Regions from separate parts of the Luteimonas dalianensis genome, predicted to be linked through region 2. Evidence: riboswitches for the same ligand, from Rfam matches in the RefSeq annotation. Region 2 holds a riboswitch; the other holds the start of a gene.
What was found. A riboswitch is a leader RNA that binds a small molecule or an ion and turns the genes downstream of it on or off. The one in region 2 is predicted to bind cobalamin.
Positions count from the first base shown of each region.

Region 1: another riboswitch for cobalamin. It lies ahead of ACOZ90_RS07725 (TonB-dependent receptor domain-containing protein); the one in region 2 lies ahead of ACOZ90_RS03425 (ribonucleoside-diphosphate reductase subunit alpha).

Region 1 is NZ_JBMPPO010000004.1:239,183-248,062, reverse strand. Features, by position in the region: gene ACOZ90_RS07745 (efflux RND transporter permease subunit) at 1-2,036, shown strand, start outside; gene ACOZ90_RS07740 (TetR/AcrR family transcriptional regulator) at 2,029-2,619, shown strand; gene dinB (DNA polymerase IV) at 2,661-3,722, shown strand; gene gph (phosphoglycolate phosphatase) at 3,767-4,423, shown strand; gene ACOZ90_RS07725 (TonB-dependent receptor domain-containing protein) at 4,464-6,329, opposite strand; cobalamin riboswitch at 6,452-6,688, opposite strand; gene cobT (nicotinate-nucleotide--dimethylbenzimidazole phosphoribosyltransferase) at 6,781-7,845, shown strand; gene ACOZ90_RS07715 (histidine phosphatase family protein) at 7,842-8,429, shown strand; gene cobS (adenosylcobinamide-GDP ribazoletransferase) at 8,426-8,880, shown strand, end outside.
Region 2 is NZ_JBMPPO010000002.1:259,301-268,180, reverse strand. Features, by position in the region: gene ACOZ90_RS03450 (Fic family protein) at 1-249, shown strand, start outside; gene ACOZ90_RS03445 (c-type cytochrome) at 531-1,046, shown strand; gene ACOZ90_RS03440 (ExeM/NucH family extracellular endonuclease) at 1,030-2,490, shown strand; gene ACOZ90_RS03435 (alpha/beta hydrolase) at 2,670-3,338, shown strand; gene zapE (cell division protein ZapE) at 3,331-4,482, shown strand; cobalamin riboswitch at 4,556-4,788, shown strand; gene ACOZ90_RS03425 (ribonucleoside-diphosphate reductase subunit alpha) at 5,022-7,505, shown strand; gene ACOZ90_RS03420 (ribonucleotide-diphosphate reductase subunit beta) at 7,731-8,792, shown strand; partial or broken gene ACOZ90_RS03415 (flavodoxin) at 8,796-8,880, shown strand, end outside.

The DNA of each region.
Region 1 (8,880 bases), on a different contig from region 2:
GCACCTTCGGGGTGATGGCCGTGCTCGGGTTCTCGGTGAACATGCTGACCATGTTCGGCATGGTGCTGGCGATCGGCCTGCTGGTGGACGACGCCATCGTCGTGGTCGAGAACGTCGAGCGCATCATGACCGAGGAGGGGCTCTCGCCCCTTGAGGCGGCGCGCAAGTCGATGGATCAGATCACCGGCGCGCTGGTGGGCATCGGCGTGGTGCTGTCGGCGGTGTTCGTGCCGATGGCCTTCATGGGTGGCTCCACCGGCGTCATCTACCAGCAGTTCTCGGTGACCATCGTGACCGCGATGGCGCTGTCGGTGCTGGTGGCGATCGTGCTGACCCCGGCGCTGTGCGCCACGATGCTCAAGCCGCTGAAGAAGGGCGAGCACTACGACAGCGGCACCGGGTTCATGGCGCGCTTCTTCCGCTGGTTCAACCGCAGCTTCGACAACACCAGCGGCAAGTATCGCCGCGGCGTGCGCGGGATCCTGTCGCGTCCGGGGCGCTCGATGGCGATCTTCGGCCTGATGGTGGTGCTGATGGGCCTGCTGTTCATGCGCGCGCCCACCTCGTTCCTGCCGGATGAGGACCAGGGCGTGCTGATGGCGATGGTGCAGACCCCGGTGGGCGCGACCCAGGAGCGCACCATCGAGGCGATCAAGCTGCTGGAGGATCACTTCCTGGAGAACGAGCCCGATGCGGTCGAATCGACCATGGCGGTGCAGGGCTTCAGCTTTGCCGGCATGGGCCAGAACAACGGCATGGCCTTCATCAAGCTCAAGGACTGGGGCGAGCGCGCCGCCGACTCGCTCAGCGCGGCGGCGGTGGCCGAGCGCGGCATGGCGGCGATGAGCCAGGTGAAGGACGCGATGATCTTCGTGCTTGCGCCGCCGGCGATGCCGGAGCTGGGCGTGGCCGCCGGCTATTCGTTCTTCCTCCAGGACAACGGGGCCCTGGGCCACGAGGCCCTGCTGGACGCGCGCAACCAGCTGCTGGGCATGGCCGCGCAGAGCGACCTGCTGGTCAACGTGCGTCCGAACGGCCAGGAGGACACCCCGCAGCTCCGCGTGGACGTGGACGTGGCCCGGGCCGCGGCGCTGTCGCTGCCGCAGGCGTCGATCAACCAGACCCTGGCCGCGGCCTGGGGCGGGCAGTACATCGACGACTTCATCGATCGCGGGCGGGTCAAGCGGGTCTATATCCAGGCCGATGCGCCGTTCCGGATGACGCCGGAGGACTTCAACCAGTGGTCGGTGAAGAACACCCAGGGCGAGATGGTGCCGTTCTCCGCGTTCGCCACCACCCACTGGGAGTACGGCTCGCCGCGGCTGGAGCGCTACAACGGCGTGCCGGCGATGGAGATCCAGGGCGAGGCCGCGCCGGGCGTGTCCACCGGTGACGCGATGGCCGAGATCGAGCGCCTGGCCGGGGAACTGCCGCAGGGCTTCGGCGTGGAGTGGACCGGGCTGTCGTACCAGGAGCGCGAGGCCGGTACCCAGACCCCGCTGCTGTACACCCTGTCGCTGCTGATCGTGTTCCTGAGCCTGGCCGCGCTGTACGAGAGCTGGAAGGTGCCCACCGCGGTGCTGCTGGCCGCGCCGCTGGGCATCCTGGGCGCGGTGCTGGCCGCCAACCTGTTCGGCCTGGATCGCGACGTGTACTTCCAGGTGGCGATGCTGACCACGGTGGGACTGGTGAGCAAGAACGCGATCCTGATCGTGGAGTTCGCCAAGCAGAACCTGGAAAGCGGCATGGAGCTGATCGAGGCCACCATGCAGGCGGTGCGCGACCGGCTGCGCCCGATCATCATGACCTCGCTGGCCTTCGGCCTGGGCGTGACGCCGCTGGCGCTGTCCACGGGCGCGGGCTCGGGCGCGCAGAACGCGATCGGCACCAGCGTGCTGGGCGGCATGATCGTGGGCACCCTGATCGGGGTGTTCTTCATCCCGCTGTTCTTCGTGGTGGTGCAGAAGGTGTTCGGCGGGCGCAAGGCCGACAAGGAGCCGGAGGCGATTCCGGCGGCGGGCAGCAGCGATGGCTGAGCCCCGCACGGCCCGCGTCGAGGCCCAGCGCAAGCGCATCCTCGACGCCGCCCAGCAGTGCTTCATCGAGCACGGCTTCCACGGCGCCAGCATGGCCAGCATCGCCGAGACGGCGGACATGAGTGCCGGGCTGATCTACCGCTACTTCGAGAACAAGAGCGCGATCATCCTGGCCATCGTGGAAGAGCAGCTGGTGCTGCTGCGCGAGGAAATCAGCCTCAGCGACCGGCCCGACCTGGCGACGCTGATGGCCGACAACTACGCCCGCACCTGCGGCGCCCGGCGTGGCATGAACGCCGCGCTGCTGCTGGAGATCTCCGCCGAGGCCACCCGCGACCCGCAGATTGCCGCGGCGCTGGACGATTACGACGCCACCGTGCGCCAGGCGCTGTGCGAGTGGCTGGCGCGCGATGCGGAAGCGGGAGGGTTCGGCCAGGAGCCGGGGCTGGCCCGGCAGCGGGCGCTGGTGCTGCAGTGCCTGTTCGAAGGACTGAAGCTGCGCGAGACGCGTGAGCCCGGCCTGGATCGCGGGCTGCTGCTGGCCGCGCTGCAGGGCGTGATCCCGGGCATCCTCGAACCCTGATCCGGTCGCACCGGCTGCCCGGCGGCGGCCGATAATGGGGCGTGCGCAAGATCCTGCACATCGACATGGACGCGTTCTACGCGTCGGTTGAACAGCGCGACGACCCCTCGCTGCGTGGCCGCCCGGTGGTGGTGGCCTGGCGCGGCGCGCGCTCGGTGGTGGTGGCGGCGTCCTACGAGGCGCGGCCGTACGGGGTGCGCTCGGCGATGCCGGTGGCGCGCGCCGAGCGGCTGTGCCCGGACGCGATCTACGTGGCGCCGGATTTCACCCGCTACCGGGCGGTGTCGCAGCAGGTGCGGGAGATCTTCCGCGAACACACCGAGCTGGTGGAGCCGCTGTCGCTGGACGAGGCCTACCTGGACGTCACCGCGCCGAAGATCCCTTCGCCCAGCGCCACCGCCACCGCCCAGGCGATCCGCGCGCGGATCCGCGAGGTGACCGGGCTGACCGCGTCGGCCGGGGCGGCGCCGAACAAGTTCCTGGCCAAGATCGCCTCGGACTGGAACAAGCCGGACGGGCTGTTCGTGATTTCGCCGGCACGGGTGGAGGCCTTCCTGACGCCGCTGCCGGTGGCGAAGATACCGGGCGTGGGCAAGGTGATGCAGGGCCGGCTGGAGGGGCTGGGCGTGCGCACGGTGGGCGAGCTGCGGCAGATTCCGCGCGAGGAGCTGCAGGCGCATTTCGGAAGCTTCGGCCTGCGCCTGCATGAGCGCGCGCGCGGCATCGACGAGCGTCCGGTGCAGCCGCACCAGCCGGTGCAGTCGATCTCCTCGGAGGACACCTTCGAGACCGACCTGCCGCTGGAGGCGCTGGAGGAGGTGATCCGCGCGCTGGCCGACAAGACCTGGGCCGCCACCCGCAAGACCGAGCGCGTGCCCCGCACGGTGGTGCTCAAGCTCAAGACCGACCGCTTCCGCATCCTCACCCGCAGCCACACGCCCGAAGTTCCACCCGCGTCGGCGGCCGAACTGGCCGCGATCGCACTGGCCCTGCGCGAGCGGGTGGGGCTGCCGCCGGACACCCGCTACCGGCTCGCCGGCGTCGGCCTGTCCGGCTTCCGTGACCGCGAAGAAATCCCCACCCAGCCCGCCCTCTTCATGTAGGACGCACTTTCTACAATAGGAGGCCCGCCTTTCCGGAGTGAGCCGTGCCGTTTCCGTTTTCCGCCGTCCTGTTCGACCTCGACGGCACCCTCGTCGACAGCGCTTCCGACATCGCCGAGGCGGTCAACCGCATGCTCGCCGAGCAGGGCCTGGGCCCGGCCGACGAGGCGCTGGTGCGCAGCTGGATTGGCGAGGGCTCGCGGATGCTGCTGGAAACCGCGCTGGAGCACTTCGGCAGCAGCGCCAGTGCGGAAGTGCTGATGGAGCGCTTCATGCTCCACTATGGCGACTGCCTGCTGCGCAGCCCGCGGCTGTATCCCGGCGTGGCCGAAACCCTGGCCGAGCTCGACAGGCGCGGCGTGTCGATGGCGGTGTGCACCAACAAGCCGGAGCGCTTCGTGGCGCCGATGCTCGAACACATGGGCATCGCCGGCCGCTTTGCCGGCGTGGTGGGTGCCGGCACGCTGCCCGAGCGCAAGCCGCATCCGCGCCCGCTGCTGCACCTGGCCGAACGGATGCGGGTAGAACCCGGCCGCTGCCTGATGGTCGGCGATTCGCAGACCGACTTCCTGGCCGGACAGGCGGCCGGGATGCCGGTGGTGCTGGTCAGCTACGGCTACGCCCGCGGCTTCGACCTGCGCGCCGCCGGCGCCCTGGCCGTCATCGACCGCTTCCAGGATCTCCTCACCCTCGACATGTAGGAGCGCGCCATGCGCGCTCCTACAGCGGGGGTGTCCGGCGTCAGGGGGCGGGGCGCCAGCGCAGGGTCAGGCCGTACTCGCGGCCGGGCTGGTTGTACCAGGCGATGGTTTCGTAGTCGCGGTCGAAGACGTTGCCGGCCCGCGCCAGCAGCGTCCAGTCGCGGTGGAAGGCGTACTCCAGGCGCAGGTCGGCGGTGGCGTAGCCGCCCAGGCGCACGCTGTTGGCGGCGTCGTCGTAGCGGCTGCCGGCGCCCTGCACGGTGATGCCGGCGCGCACCGGGCCGAAGCCGCGATCCAGGTCGATGCGGCCGCTGGCGCGCGCGCGGCGGGCCAGCAGGTTGTCGTCGTTGAAGCCGCCGCTGCGATCGCGCGGATCCGTATAGCTGAGCTGGGTGGACAGGTCGAAGCCGGCGAACGAGGTGCCGAAGGTCGCCTCGGCGCCGCGGATGCGGGCTTCGTCCACGTTCGCGCCCACGCCCTGGAAGGTCGGCGGCTCGTAGGTGAACACGATCAGGTTGTCGATCCGGCTCTCGTAGAGGTTGAACGACCAGCTGAAGTCCTCGGTGGCCTGAGACACGCCCAGGTTCAGGCTGGTGGACTTCTCCGGCTGCAGCCACGGGCTCTCCGAACCCGGGTAGTACAGGTCGTTGAAGGTCGGCGCCTTGAAACCGGTGCCGACGGTGGCATTCAGGCGCAGGCCGCTGTCGAACGACAGGCCCCAGCCGAGGCTGCCGGTGGTGTGGCTGCCGAACTGCTCGTTGTCGTCGTGGCGCAGGCTGGCCTGCCAGCGCTGGCGGCCGGCGCCGCCGTCGTAGCCGACGAACACGCCGGTGTTGTCGCGCTCGTCGGCGCTGTAGGCGGTGGTGCTGTCGAGGACGTCGTTGCTCCAGTCCACGCCCAGGCTGAGCAGGTGCGCCGGCGCCAGGCGCACGTCGGCCTGCACCGAGGCGCTGTCGCGGCGGGTCTCGAAGGTGCTCATGTGCACGTCTTCGTGGTAGTCGTTGGAGCGGTCCTTGCTGCGGCCGACCGCGGCCTTGAGCGCAAGGCGGCCGTCTTGCGGCGCGTACTCCAGGGTGGCTCCGGACACCTGCTGCCGGGTTTTGGAGCGGTTGGTCCAGGTGCCGTCGTATTCGTTCTCGCCGGCGATGTCGAGGAAGCTGCCTTCCAGGGCCAGCGCTTCGGTCAGCTGCATGCCGCCGCGCACGTTCATCGACACGCTACGGTAGCCGTCGTCGTCGGGCTCGTCCGTCCAGCAGCCGGCGAACAGCTCGGCCGAGCCGCGGCAGGCATTGAAGCCGTCGGTGCGCTGGTAGCCGCCATGGGCGCCCAGCCAGCCGCGCTGGCCGCGGTAGTTGAATCCGCCGCTGACCTCGCGGGTGGCGTTGCTGCCCGCGCCGAGGGACAGGTGCGGGGCGAAGCCTTCGGCGTCGTCGCCGCGGGTGAAGATCTGGATGACGCCGCCGATCGCCTCGGCGCCGTAAAGGCTCGAGCGCGGGCCGCGCACGATCTCGATGCGCTCGATCTGCGACAGCGCGAGATCCTGGAAGGCCGCCATGCCCGAGGTGGCCGAGCCGATCTTGATCCCGTCGACCAGGACCAGCACGTGGTCGGACTCCGCGCCGCGCAGGAACAGGCTGCTGAGCTTGCCACGGCCGCCCTGGTTGCTGATGTCCACGCCGGCGCGTCCGCGCAGCAGGCCGACCAGGTCGGTGGCCTGGGTGCGTTCGATCTCCTCGCGGTCGATGACCTGCGCCGGTACCAGGCTGTCGGTGAGCAGCACCTCGGTGCGGGTGCCGGTGACGACCACTTCGTCCAGGTCGGTGGCCTGGATCAGGCTGCTGGCCGCGGCGGCCGGGGACAGGGCCAGGGCCACTGCCAGGGTGAGGATCTGGTGCTGCGCTTTCATCGGGTTCTCCATGCATCGCGCACGCCCGCGCGACCGTAACGGTGTGGGGCTGGATGCATGGGGGCGACGGTAGGGACGTGCCGGGCATGGCGCGCGCTGCCGCCGCAATGCCCTCCGCATCGCAACCAGTCTTCTCCCTGGCCGGTCTCCGGGCTTGCGGGAGGAGCGATGCGGCTGCTCCGGCCCCGGCGCCTTCCCGTGCGATGCACAGTGGCGGTTTGCCGGGGGTGTTCCACGCTTACCGTTGCGGGGGCAGCGCCGGAATGCTTCCCCGCCGTGGCGGCGGGCGGAAGGTCACCGGCTTCCCGTTTCAACCCTTGGGGGAATCCCCTCGGGTCACCAGAAAGTCGGCGCAGTTTAAGCCATTGCCGCCGCGTGCGCCAAAGCCGGTGCGCGGCTGTCGGAGGCCGCCAGCCGATAGAATGCCGCCTTTTCACTGGATGCCGGACAGATGGAACAGGGGTGGTGGAGCCAGGCGTGCAGGACGCCGTCGATCGGGCATGCCGACCGGGCGCGGGCGCGCCAGCAGCAGCTGACCAAGCCGCCCGGCGCCCTCGGCCGGCTGGAGACCCTGGCCATCGAGCTGGCCGCCCTGCAGGCCCGCGACCGGCCCCGCGCCCAGGTGGTTCCGGTGCTGCTGTTCGCCGGCGACCACGGCGTGGTCGCGCAGGGGGTGTCGGCGTTCCCGGCCGAGGTCACGGTGCAGATGCTGGCGAACTTCGCCGCGGGCGGCGCGGCGATCTCGGTGCTGGCGCGCGAGCTGGGCCTGCCGCTGCACCTGCGCGACGTGGGCACGCTGGCGGACGGCGCCGTGGCCGGCGCGGTCGTGGACAAGCCCTGCCGCGGCACCCGCGACCTGGGCGTGGAGGCGGCGATGTCCGCCGCCGAGGTGGCCCATGCCCTGGACGCCGGCCGCCGCGCGGTGGAGGAGGCCGATGCGGGCGCAGACCTGCTGCTGCCCGGCGAGATGGGCATCGGCAATACCACCGCCGCCAGCGCGCTGGCCTGCATGCTGGGCGACCTGCCGCCGGCGGACTTGGTGGGCGCCGGCACCGGCCTGGACGAGGCCCGCATTGCGCTCAAGCAGGCCGTGGTGGAGCGTGCCATGAACCTGCACCGCGATGCGGTTGCGGCGGCGCCGCAGCCCGCGCTGGAAGCCCTGCGCCGCGTCGGCGGGCTGGAGATCGCCGCGCTGGCCGGGGCCATGATCGCTGCCGCCCGCCGCGGGGTACCGGTGCTGGTGGATGGTTTCATCGTTTCCGCCGCAGCGCTGGCGGCGGTGCGCATCAACCCGGGCGTGCGCGACTGGCTGCTGTTCTCGCACTGCTCGGCCGAGCGCGGCCACGCCCGCCTGCTCGAAGCGCTCGATGCGGAACCGCTGCTGCGGCTGGATCTGCGCCTGGGCGAGGCCTCCGGCGCCGCCCTGGCGCTGCCGCTGCTGCGGCTGGCCTGCGCCCTGCACAACGACATGGCGACCTTCGAGGATGCCGCGGTGGCGGGGGCAACGCCGGCGTGATCCTGGATCTGGTGCGCCATGCGGATACCGGGCGCCGCGGCCGCATGGACGGACGGAGCGATCCGCCGCTGCTGGCGGGCGTTGCGGATGCATTGGCCAGCCGCCACGCCGGCATAGGCTGGGCGCGCGCGGTCACCTCGCCGCTGCGCCGGGCGCACGACACCGCGCTGGCGCTGGCCGCGCCGCAGGGGATCGGGGTCACCATCGACCCGCGCTGGGCCGAGTTCGACTTCGGCGGCTGGGACGGCCGGCGCGGCGATGAGCTGCCGGCCGAGGCCGTCGCCGCCTTCCATGCCGATCCGCTGCGCCACCCGCCGCCGGGCGGCGAGGACTGGGGGATTTTCGGCAAGCGCATCGCGGACGGGCTGCGCGCGCTGCTGGCCCATGGCGCCGATGGCGATGGCCCGGTGCTCGTGGTCAGCCACGCCGGCGCGCTGCGCATGGCGCTGACGCAGGCCTGCGGCCTGCCGCTGGCGGCGCTGTGGGCGCTGCGCATCGACTACGGCACGCGGCTGCGGCTGCGGCTGGGAGAGGACGGGGAAGGCAGGCTGTGGGGCGAACTGCTGGAGCTGTCCCAGCCATGAGCCTGCGCCGCCTGATCCTCGCCTTCCAGTTCCTGACCCGGTTGCCGACGCCGCAGGTGCACGACTTCCGCGATGACGACCTGACCCGTTCGGCCGTCTACCACCCGCTGGTCGGCATCGTGATCGGCCTGCTGCTGGCGCTGGTGCTGTGGGGGCTGGGCGATCGTCCCTGGCTGGCGGCGGTGCTGGCCATGGCGCTGTGGACCTGGGTGACCGGGGCGCTGCACCTGGACGGCCTGAGCGACGTGGCCGACGCCATGGGCGCGGCGCACCGGGATCCCGATCGCTTCCTGGCCGTGCTCAAGGATCCGCACGTGGGCGCGTTCGGCGTGGTGGTGCTCATCGTGCAGCTGCTGCTCAAGCTGGTGCTGCTGGCCGAGCTGGCCGGATCCACCTGGTGGGCCGGCATCGTGCTACTGCCGGCCTGGGCGCGCTGGGGCACGTTGTGGTG
Region 2 (8,880 bases):
CGTTTCTGGCAGCACTGGGCCGGCCGGCCGATGAATCCACGGCAGGCCAAACTGATCAACCGCCTGCTCGATGGCTTCGATGGCCCGCTCACGACCGGCAAGTGGGCGCGCATCGCCAAGTGCTCGACGGACACCGCGCTGCGCGACATCAATGAACTGGTGGCGCTGGGCATGCTGCAAAAGACCGGGGGGCGTGGGCGAAGCACCGCCTACGAACTGGCGCCACTGGATCCGGACACTGCGCCGTAACCGCAGTGGATCGGCCCCGCCGCGATCAGCGGATCCCCTGCACCGCCGCGGCAATTGCCGCCAGCTTGCCTTCCGCCATGTCGGCCCCGCAGATGGCCCCGCCTCATCCCTGGCAGGCAGCCAGCCCGCACGGGGCATGACGCGTCGGTAAGGGGCCGCTCACCGGGCACCTTACCAGAGCCTCGGCGAATCCATCATCCGCCGGGCCTTCGAAGCTGCGCCCGCGTGCTCTATACTTCCGGCCCAGCTGTGGCCGGGCGGCCACGCCAAAGGGTGTCCCCGTGCGCAACTACGATCTCGACTTCCTGAAGAAATTCTCCCTGGTGATCCTGTTCCTGGTCGTGGTGACGGGCGGGTTGATCTGGCTGTCCGCAGCGCTGCACAAGGCGGTGCCGCCGCAGGAGTCGCAGACCGCCATCCAGGCCCAGCTCAACCGCATCGCTCCGGTGGCCGATGTCTATGCCGGTTCCACCGGCGCCGCGGCGCAGGCCGCCGCAGCCGCTGCGGCCCAGGCCCAGGCCGCCTCGCAGGTCGCCTACGGCGGCACCCTGGACGGCGGCGAGATCTACAGCAACCTGTGCGCGGGCTGCCACACCGCCGGCGTCGCCGGCGCGCCCATGCTGACCCAGGCCGACTGGGCCTCGCGCATTGCCCAGGGCAACGACGTGCTCTACACGCACGCGATCGAGGGCTTCACCGGCTCCACCGGCTTCATGCCGGCGCGCGGCGGCAACCCGGCGCTGAGCGACGAGCAGGTGATCGCCTCCGTGGACTGGATGCTTGACAACCTCCAGTAGCCAGCCGCCGGGCAAGACCATGAAGCGCCGCCTCCGGGCGGCGTTTTCGTGCCGGTGGGCGCTGCCACTGGCGCTCGCCCTGCTGGCGGCCGGCTGCGTCCATCCGCCGACCGGCCCCGATGCGCTCGAACTGGCGGCGCCGCCGCAGGACTGGGCGCAGCTGGAAGGCAGGCGGGTACGGATCAGCGCCCCGCTGACGGTCAGCGGACATTACCGCCTGGCCCGCGACGGCGAACTGGTAGCGAGCTTCGACGGCCGCCTGGCCACGCCCACCGAGGTCGCCGCGCCCGGCCCGGACGCATCGGCGGTCGCCGCGGACAACGCGCGCCGCAGCGTGACCATCAGCGGCGCCGCGCTGGACACCGGCGACGGCACGCCCTGGCACCAGCCGGCCGGCGCGCCGTCCCTGCGCACCGGCAGCGTGCTGACCGGGGTCGAGGCGCTCGTGGAGCGGCGCGAGCACGGGTTCCACCTGCAGCTGCTGCAGGCGCCGACGCTGCAGCCGGCGCCCCGGCCCGCGGTGCCGGAGGTGGCGGGCGACGTGCGCGTCGCGGTGCTGAACCTGGAGAACCTGTTCAACGGCGACGGCCGCGGCGGCGGCTTCCCCACCGCCCGCGGCGCCCGCACGGCAGGCGAGCTGGCCGCGCAGCTGGCGCGCCTGCGGGCCACGGTGCTGGCGCTGGAGCCGGATATCGTGGCGGCGATGGAGCTGGAGAACGACGGCTACGGGCCGGACTCGAGCATTGCCGGACTGGCGCGGACGCTGGGCCCGGACTGGGCGTTCGTGGACGCGGGCGAGGGGCCGGGCGGGGACGCGATCCGGGTGGCGCTGCTGTATCGCACCTCCGCGCTGCGCACCGTCGGCGAGGCGGCGGTGCTGGAAGGCGGCCCGTTCGGCACCCGCAGCCGGGTGCCGCTGGCGCAGGCCTTCCAGGCCGGCGACGGCCCGGCGTTCACGGTGATCGCCAACCACTTCAAGTCCAAGGGCTGCAGCGAGGCCGAAGGCCCCGACCGCGACCAGGGCGACGGCCAGGGCTGCTGGAACGCGCTGCGAACCGATGCGGCGCAGCGGCTCGGCGCCTGGGCCGCCACCGACCCCACCGGAAGCGGCAGCGATCTTGTGGCGATCGTCGGCGATCTGAACGCATACGGCAAAGAAGACCCCGTGCGCACGCTGCGCGAGTCGGGCTGGCAGGATGCGCTCGCCGGTCGCGATGACGTCCACACCTACGTGTACTCGGCCCAGGCCGGCCGCCTGGATCACGCGCTGCTCAGCCCGGCTCTGGCCGACCGCCTGCGCGGCGCGCGCGTCTGGCACAGCAACGCCGATGAGCCGGCAGCCATCGGCTATCGCGGCGCCGGCGCCGGCGCCGCGCAGGAAACCCCTTGGCGCAGCTCGGATCACGATCCGATCCTGCTCGGCTTCGACCTGTCCGGCCGCTAGCGCGTCCCGCGCCGGGATCCACTCGCCACAACTTCCTCCATCATGCGGCCAACGGCGTCGAATCACCGGCATCGTGCGCCATAAAACCGGCCATAATCCGCTCCTGATCGGCTTCAATCCGCCCCTGATCGCCGAACATGAACGCTTGGCAAAGGCCTGATCGCCTATCATGCCGCCCCATGGATACCCCCACTTTCCCCACCGAATCGACCACCCTGACCCTGCCCGGCCCGGCCGGCGGACTCGAGGTCGCGGTCGACTTTCCCGATGACGACGTGGCGGCGTTGCCGCTGGTGGCGATCATCTGCCATCCGCTGCCCACCGAGGGCGGCACCATGCACAACAAGGTCGTGACCATGGCCGGCCGCTCGCTGCGCGAGCTGGGCGTGACCACGGTGCGCTTCAACTTCCGCGGCACCGGCGCCTCGGACGGCGAGTTCGACGAGGGCCGCGGCGAGGTCGAGGATCTGCGCGCGGTGGCCGCCTGGGTGCGCGCGCAGCGCTCCGGGCAGCGGCTGTGGCTGGCCGGCTTCAGCTTCGGCGCCTACGTCAGCCTGGCGGCCTCGGCCGGCATCGAGCCGGGGATGCTGATTTCGATCGCCCCCCCGGCCGGGCGCTGGGACTTCGACTCCATCCAGCTGCCCGACTTCCCCTGGCTGGTGATCCAGGGCGAGGAGGACGAGATCGTCGATCCGCAGGCGGTGTACGACTGGCTGGATCGGGCCGACGCCCGGGCCGAGCTGGTGCGCATCCCCGACAGCGGCCACTTCTTCCACCGCAAGCTGATGGATCTGCGCGGGGCGATCAAGAACGGCGTGCGCCAGTACCTGCCCGCCGCGGATGCCTGAGCAAACCCGGACGGCGGCGCCTTCGCAGGCCTACGCCGCCGGCGTGGCGGCGGGCGAGTGGCTGGACGATGCCGCCCAGCGCGCGGTGCTGGTGGAACTGGATCGCATCCACGCCGGGCTGTCGCGACCGCCCGAGCGCCGCGGGCTGCTGCAGCGCCTGCGCGGCGCGGACCCCGCGCCCGCCATCGACGGCCTGTACCTGTGGGGCGGCGTGGGCCGCGGCAAGACCTTCCTGATCGACCTGTTCCACGACGGCCTGCCGCTGCGCACGCTCAAGGGCAGCGACCTGGCGGGCGGCGCGGGCGGGGACGGCAAGTACCGCACCCACTTCCACCGTTTCATGCGCCAGGTGCACGACCAGCTCCAGGCCCACGGCGGCGAGCGCGACCGGCTGGCGCTGATCGTGCGCGGCTGGCGCCGGGCCGGGCTGCGGGTGCTGGTGCTGGACGAGTTCTTCGTCGGTGACATTGGCGACGCGATGATCCTGGCGCGGCTGCTGGAGTGCATGTTCGACGAGGGCATCGTGCTGGTGACCACCTCCAACGTGGATCCGCCCGACCTGTACCGCGACGGCCTGCAGCGCGCGCGCTTCCTGCCGGCGATCGACCTGATCCAGCGGCACTGCAGCGTACTGCGCATCGACAGCGACACCGACTACCGCCTGCGCGCGCTGACCCGCTCGCCGGTCTACCGCACGCCGCTGGACGACGGCGCCGACGCCTGGCTGGAGCAGCGCTGGCACGCGCTGGGCGGCGACGACGGCCACCGCGGCGCGGGCATCGTGCTGGAGGGACGGCGCATCGCGGTGCGTGCGCGCTGCCCCGGCATGGCCTGGTTCGACTTCGACGCCCTGTGCGAGGGCCCGCGCGGCTCCGGCGACTACATCGAGATCGCGCGCGAGTTCCACACCCTGCTGCTGGGCGGCATCCCGGTGCTGGACGACCTGCGCAACGACGCCGCCCGCCGCTTCGTCACCCTGGTCGACGAGCTCTACGACCGCAACGTCAACCTGGTGTGCACCGCCGCGACCGAGCCGGTGGCGCTGTACGCCGGGGAACGCCTGACCGGCGAGTTCGAGCGCACCGCCTCGCGGCTGATCGAGATGCGCAGCGCGGAGTACCTGGCCAGCCCGCACCGGCCCTGAGCCGGGGGAACGGCCGTGGAACCCGAGCCTGCGGATGTTCCACAACATTTTGCGTTGACAAAATCTGTTGCCACGATATGTTGTGCCTGTCGGTTCCGGCGGGCGCTACCCACCGGATGAAAAGGGAAGCCGGTGACGCCGTTCCATCCAGGATCGGCCATTCCGGCGCTGCCCCGCAGCGGTAACTGGGAACGACCCCGCCACGAAGCACTGGAGCCACCACGGCTCCGGGAAGCGGCGGACAAGGTGGAGACGCAAGTCTCCGTGCCCATGAGCCCGAAGACCTGCCGACAGCCGCGCGCATGCACGCCGCGCGGTGCCGGCTGCGGAATCTCCGGGGGGAGATGGCTGGCGAAGCACGCGGGGCCGCCTCCGGCACGGAGCGCAGTCGCCGCCGGTGCGACGCCGCTATTCCATCCTGTGACGAATCCGCCCGCCCGAGGGGGCGAGGCCGCGACGACGCCCCGCGTCGGCGCGCGCCCGTGCCTTCATCGCCTGCCGGGGACGGGCGAGCGTGCGCAACCGATCCGGGAGGAACCATGAGCAGCCACGACACCACCGCCACCGCGCCAGACACGCCCCGGACGCTGACGCCGGACGCCCCCGCCCCGGATGCGTCCACGCCCCGTGCCGCCCGGCCGGCTGCTTCCGATTCCGGGGACAGCGTTCCCTCTCCACCCACTGCCCAGTCCATGCCTATCGACACCGCCCCGCCCGCCGATGCCAACGTCGCCACCTGGATCACCAAGGAGGCCGGCAACCGCCGCATGCCCTACGAGCGTGCGCGCCTGGAGCGCGCCATCGACCGCGTCCACGCCGAGTTCCCGCAGCTTGAAATCGCCGACTACAAGCAGAGCGTGTTCGGCTTCGTGGAGCGCAAGCAGGCGGTCAACGCCGACGACCTGGTCGACCACCTGATCCGCGAGGCCGAGGCGCGGGTGGACGTGGCCGCGCCGGAGTGGGAGCTGTTCGCCGCGCGCATCTACCTGCACCGCCTGTACAAGCGCGCCAGCCGCAACCGCTTCTACGACACCGAGCAGAAGTACGGCTCCTACGTCGGCCTGCAGGAAAGCCTGGCCGACCGAAACGTGTATTCCAACGACATCCTGCGCGCCTACTCCAAGGAGGAGCTGGTCGAGGCCGGGAAGATGATCGAGCCCGAGCGCGACCGGCTGTTCAACTACAACGGCCTGTACCTGCTGGCCACCCGCTACCTGGCCACCGACACCTCGCGCGAGGTGTACGAACTGCCGCAGGAGCGCTGGCTGACGATCGCGCTGTACCTGATGCAGGATGAAAAGCCCCGAGAGCGGCGCATGCAGCTGGTCGGCGAGGCCTACTGGGCGCTGTCGAACCTGTACATGACGGTCGCCACGCCGACGCTGCAGAACGCCGGCAAGACCGGCGGCCAGCTGTCGAGCTGCTTCATCGACACGGTGGACGATTCGCTGCAGGGCATCTACGACTCCAACACCGACATCGCGCGCGTGTCCAAGGGCGGCGGCGGCGTGGGCGCCTACATGGGCTACGTGCGCGCCTCGGGCTCGGCGATTCGCGGCGTGCCGAACTCGTCCGGCGGCGTGGTGCCGTGGATCAAGCAGCTCAACAACACCGCCGTGTCGGTCGACCAGCTCGGCCAGCGCAAGGGCGCGGTGGCCGTGTACCTGGATGTCTGGCACCGCGACATCGAGGCCTTCCTCGACCTGCGCCTGAACAACGGCGACCAGCGCCTGCGCGCGCACGACGTGTTCACCTCGGTCTGCATCCCGGACATCTTCATGGAGGCGGTGGAGCGGCGCGGCGACTGGTACCTGTTCGACCCGCACGAGGTGCACCGGATCAAGGGCTGGTACCTGCAGGACTTCTTCGACGAGAAGAAGGGCGAAGGCACGTTCCGGAAGAAGTACGAGGAGGTGGTGGCCGACGAGCGCATCAGCCGCAGGACGGTCAAGGCGATCGACATCTTCAAGCGGCTGATGGTCAGCCAGCTGGAGACCGGCAACCCCTTCATGTTCTACCGCGACGAGGTCAACCGGAAGAACCCGAACAAGCACGCGGGCATGGTGTATTCGTCCAACCTGTGCACCGAGATCCTGCAGAACATGAGCCCGACGAAGCTCATGCAGGAGATCATCAGCGGCAACCAGATCGTGACCACGAAGCAGGCCGGGGATTTCGTGGTCTGCAACCTGTCCTCGATCAACCTCGGCCGGGCGATCGTGCCGCAGGACGGCCAGGGCGACCTGATCACCGACGTGCTCGAACGCCTGGTGCCGATCCAGGTGCGGATGCTCGACAACGTGATCGACCTGAACCTGCTGCCGGTGCCGCAGGCGACGATCACCAACCGCAAGTACCGGGCGATCGGCCTGGGCACCTTCGGCTGGCACCACCTGCTGGCGCTCAAGGGCATCCACTGGGACACGCCCGGGGCCGAGGACTACAGCGACGCACTGTACGAGCGCATCAACTTCCTCACCGTGCAGGCGAGCATGGAGCTGGCCAAGGAGAAGGGCAGCTATCCCGCGTTTGCCGGCAGCGACTGGCACAACGGCAGCTACTTCCGCGACCGCGACTACAACAGCACCCGGTGGCTGGATCTGTCCGCGCAGGTGGCGGTCAACGGCCTGCGCAACGGCTGGCTGCTGGCGGTGGCGCCGAACATGTCGACCGCGCAGATCGCCGGCAGCACCGCGTCCATCGACCCGATCTACTCGGCCTTCTACTACGAGGAGAAGAAGGACTACCGCCGCCCGGTGGCCGCGCCGGGGCTGTCGCTGGAGACCTGGCCGTACTACGAGAAGGGCGCGTACAAGGTCGACCAGTTCGCGAGCGTGCGCCAGAACGCGCGCCGCCAGCGCCACGTCGACCAGTCGATCAGCTTCAACTACTACGTGCCCAGCACCATCCGCGCCAGCACCCTGCTGGAGCTGCACATGACCGCCTGGCGCGAGGGGCTGAAGACCACCTACTACGTCAGGTCGAACGATATCGACATCTCCGAATGCGAGTGGTGCACGTAACGCGCAAACCCAGCCACACACAGCCTGCAGGAGCGCGCCATGCGCGCGAAGCCGCGTGACACATGAATCGCCAGGGAAGGCACCGCCACGGACGGCTTTCCATGGACGGCCACGGAGCTCCCCCCCACGGACGGGGTCACGCGGCTTCGCGCGCATGGCGCGCTCCTGCCAATGAATTCAATCCGCGTCGGGCGCAATGCCGGCGCAACACGCGAGATCACGCACATGTCCGCTTCCGCACCGCTTACCTCCACGCCGCTCGACCGCATCCGCATCCTCGAGCCGCGCCACCCCAACCGCTCCACCGGGATCATCAACGGCCGCACCTCCGGCATCCTCAACTGGAACGACATCCCCTACCCGTCGTTCTACCGCGCCTACAAGGAGCTTTCGACCAACTTCTGGATCCCGGACGAGGTCGACATGAAGGCCGACTCGCGCCAATACGGCGAGCTGTCGGCACGCGAGAAGAACGCCTACGACGCGATCATCGGCCTGCTGGCCACCCTGGACTCGCCGCAGACGCGTTTCATCTACAACGTCGCCGAGTACATCACCGACCCGGCCGCGCACGCCAACGCGGCGATCATCGGCCAGCAGGAGGTGATCCACAACGAGAGCTACAGCTACGTGCTGTCCTCGATCACCAACCTGGAGAACCAGAAGCGGATCTTCGAGATCGCGCGCACGCACCCCACGATCCTCAAGCGCAACGCGCCGATCATGGAATCGTATGACGACTTCATGCGCGAGAAGACCGCCGAGACCCTGCTGCGCTCGCTGATCCAGTCCTCGATCCTGGAGGGCATCAACTTCTATTCCGGCTTCGCCTACTTCTACAACCTGGTGCGCCAGAACCGGATGGCCGGCACCGGCAAGATCATCAGCTTCATCAACCGCGACGAGCTGGCCCACACCAAGTTCATCAGCGAGGTGATCCGCGCCATCGTCGGCGAGAACCCGGAGCTGCAGACCGGGGAGCTGACCGAGTACGTGCACCGCGCCTTCGAGCACGCGGTGGAGCTGGAGATGGAATGGACGGGCGAGGTGCTGGACGGCATCGACGGCATCAACGTGGACGAGATGGTCCGCTACGTGAAGTACCGCGCCAACAAGATGGCCGGGATGCTCGGCATCGAGAGCCTGTACCCGGACACCACCGACAACGTGATGCCCTGGATCCGGGCCTACGCCGACAACTTCACCGAGACCAAGACCGACTTCTTCGAGATGCGGAACGCCTCGTACAAGAAGACCAATGTCGACAACGGCTTCGACGATCTCTGAACCATGCGCGTCCTGATCGCCTTCGCCTCCCTGAGCGGCAACACCCGCGACGTCGCCCGCGCCGTGCGGGCGCGCTGCGAGGCGCGCG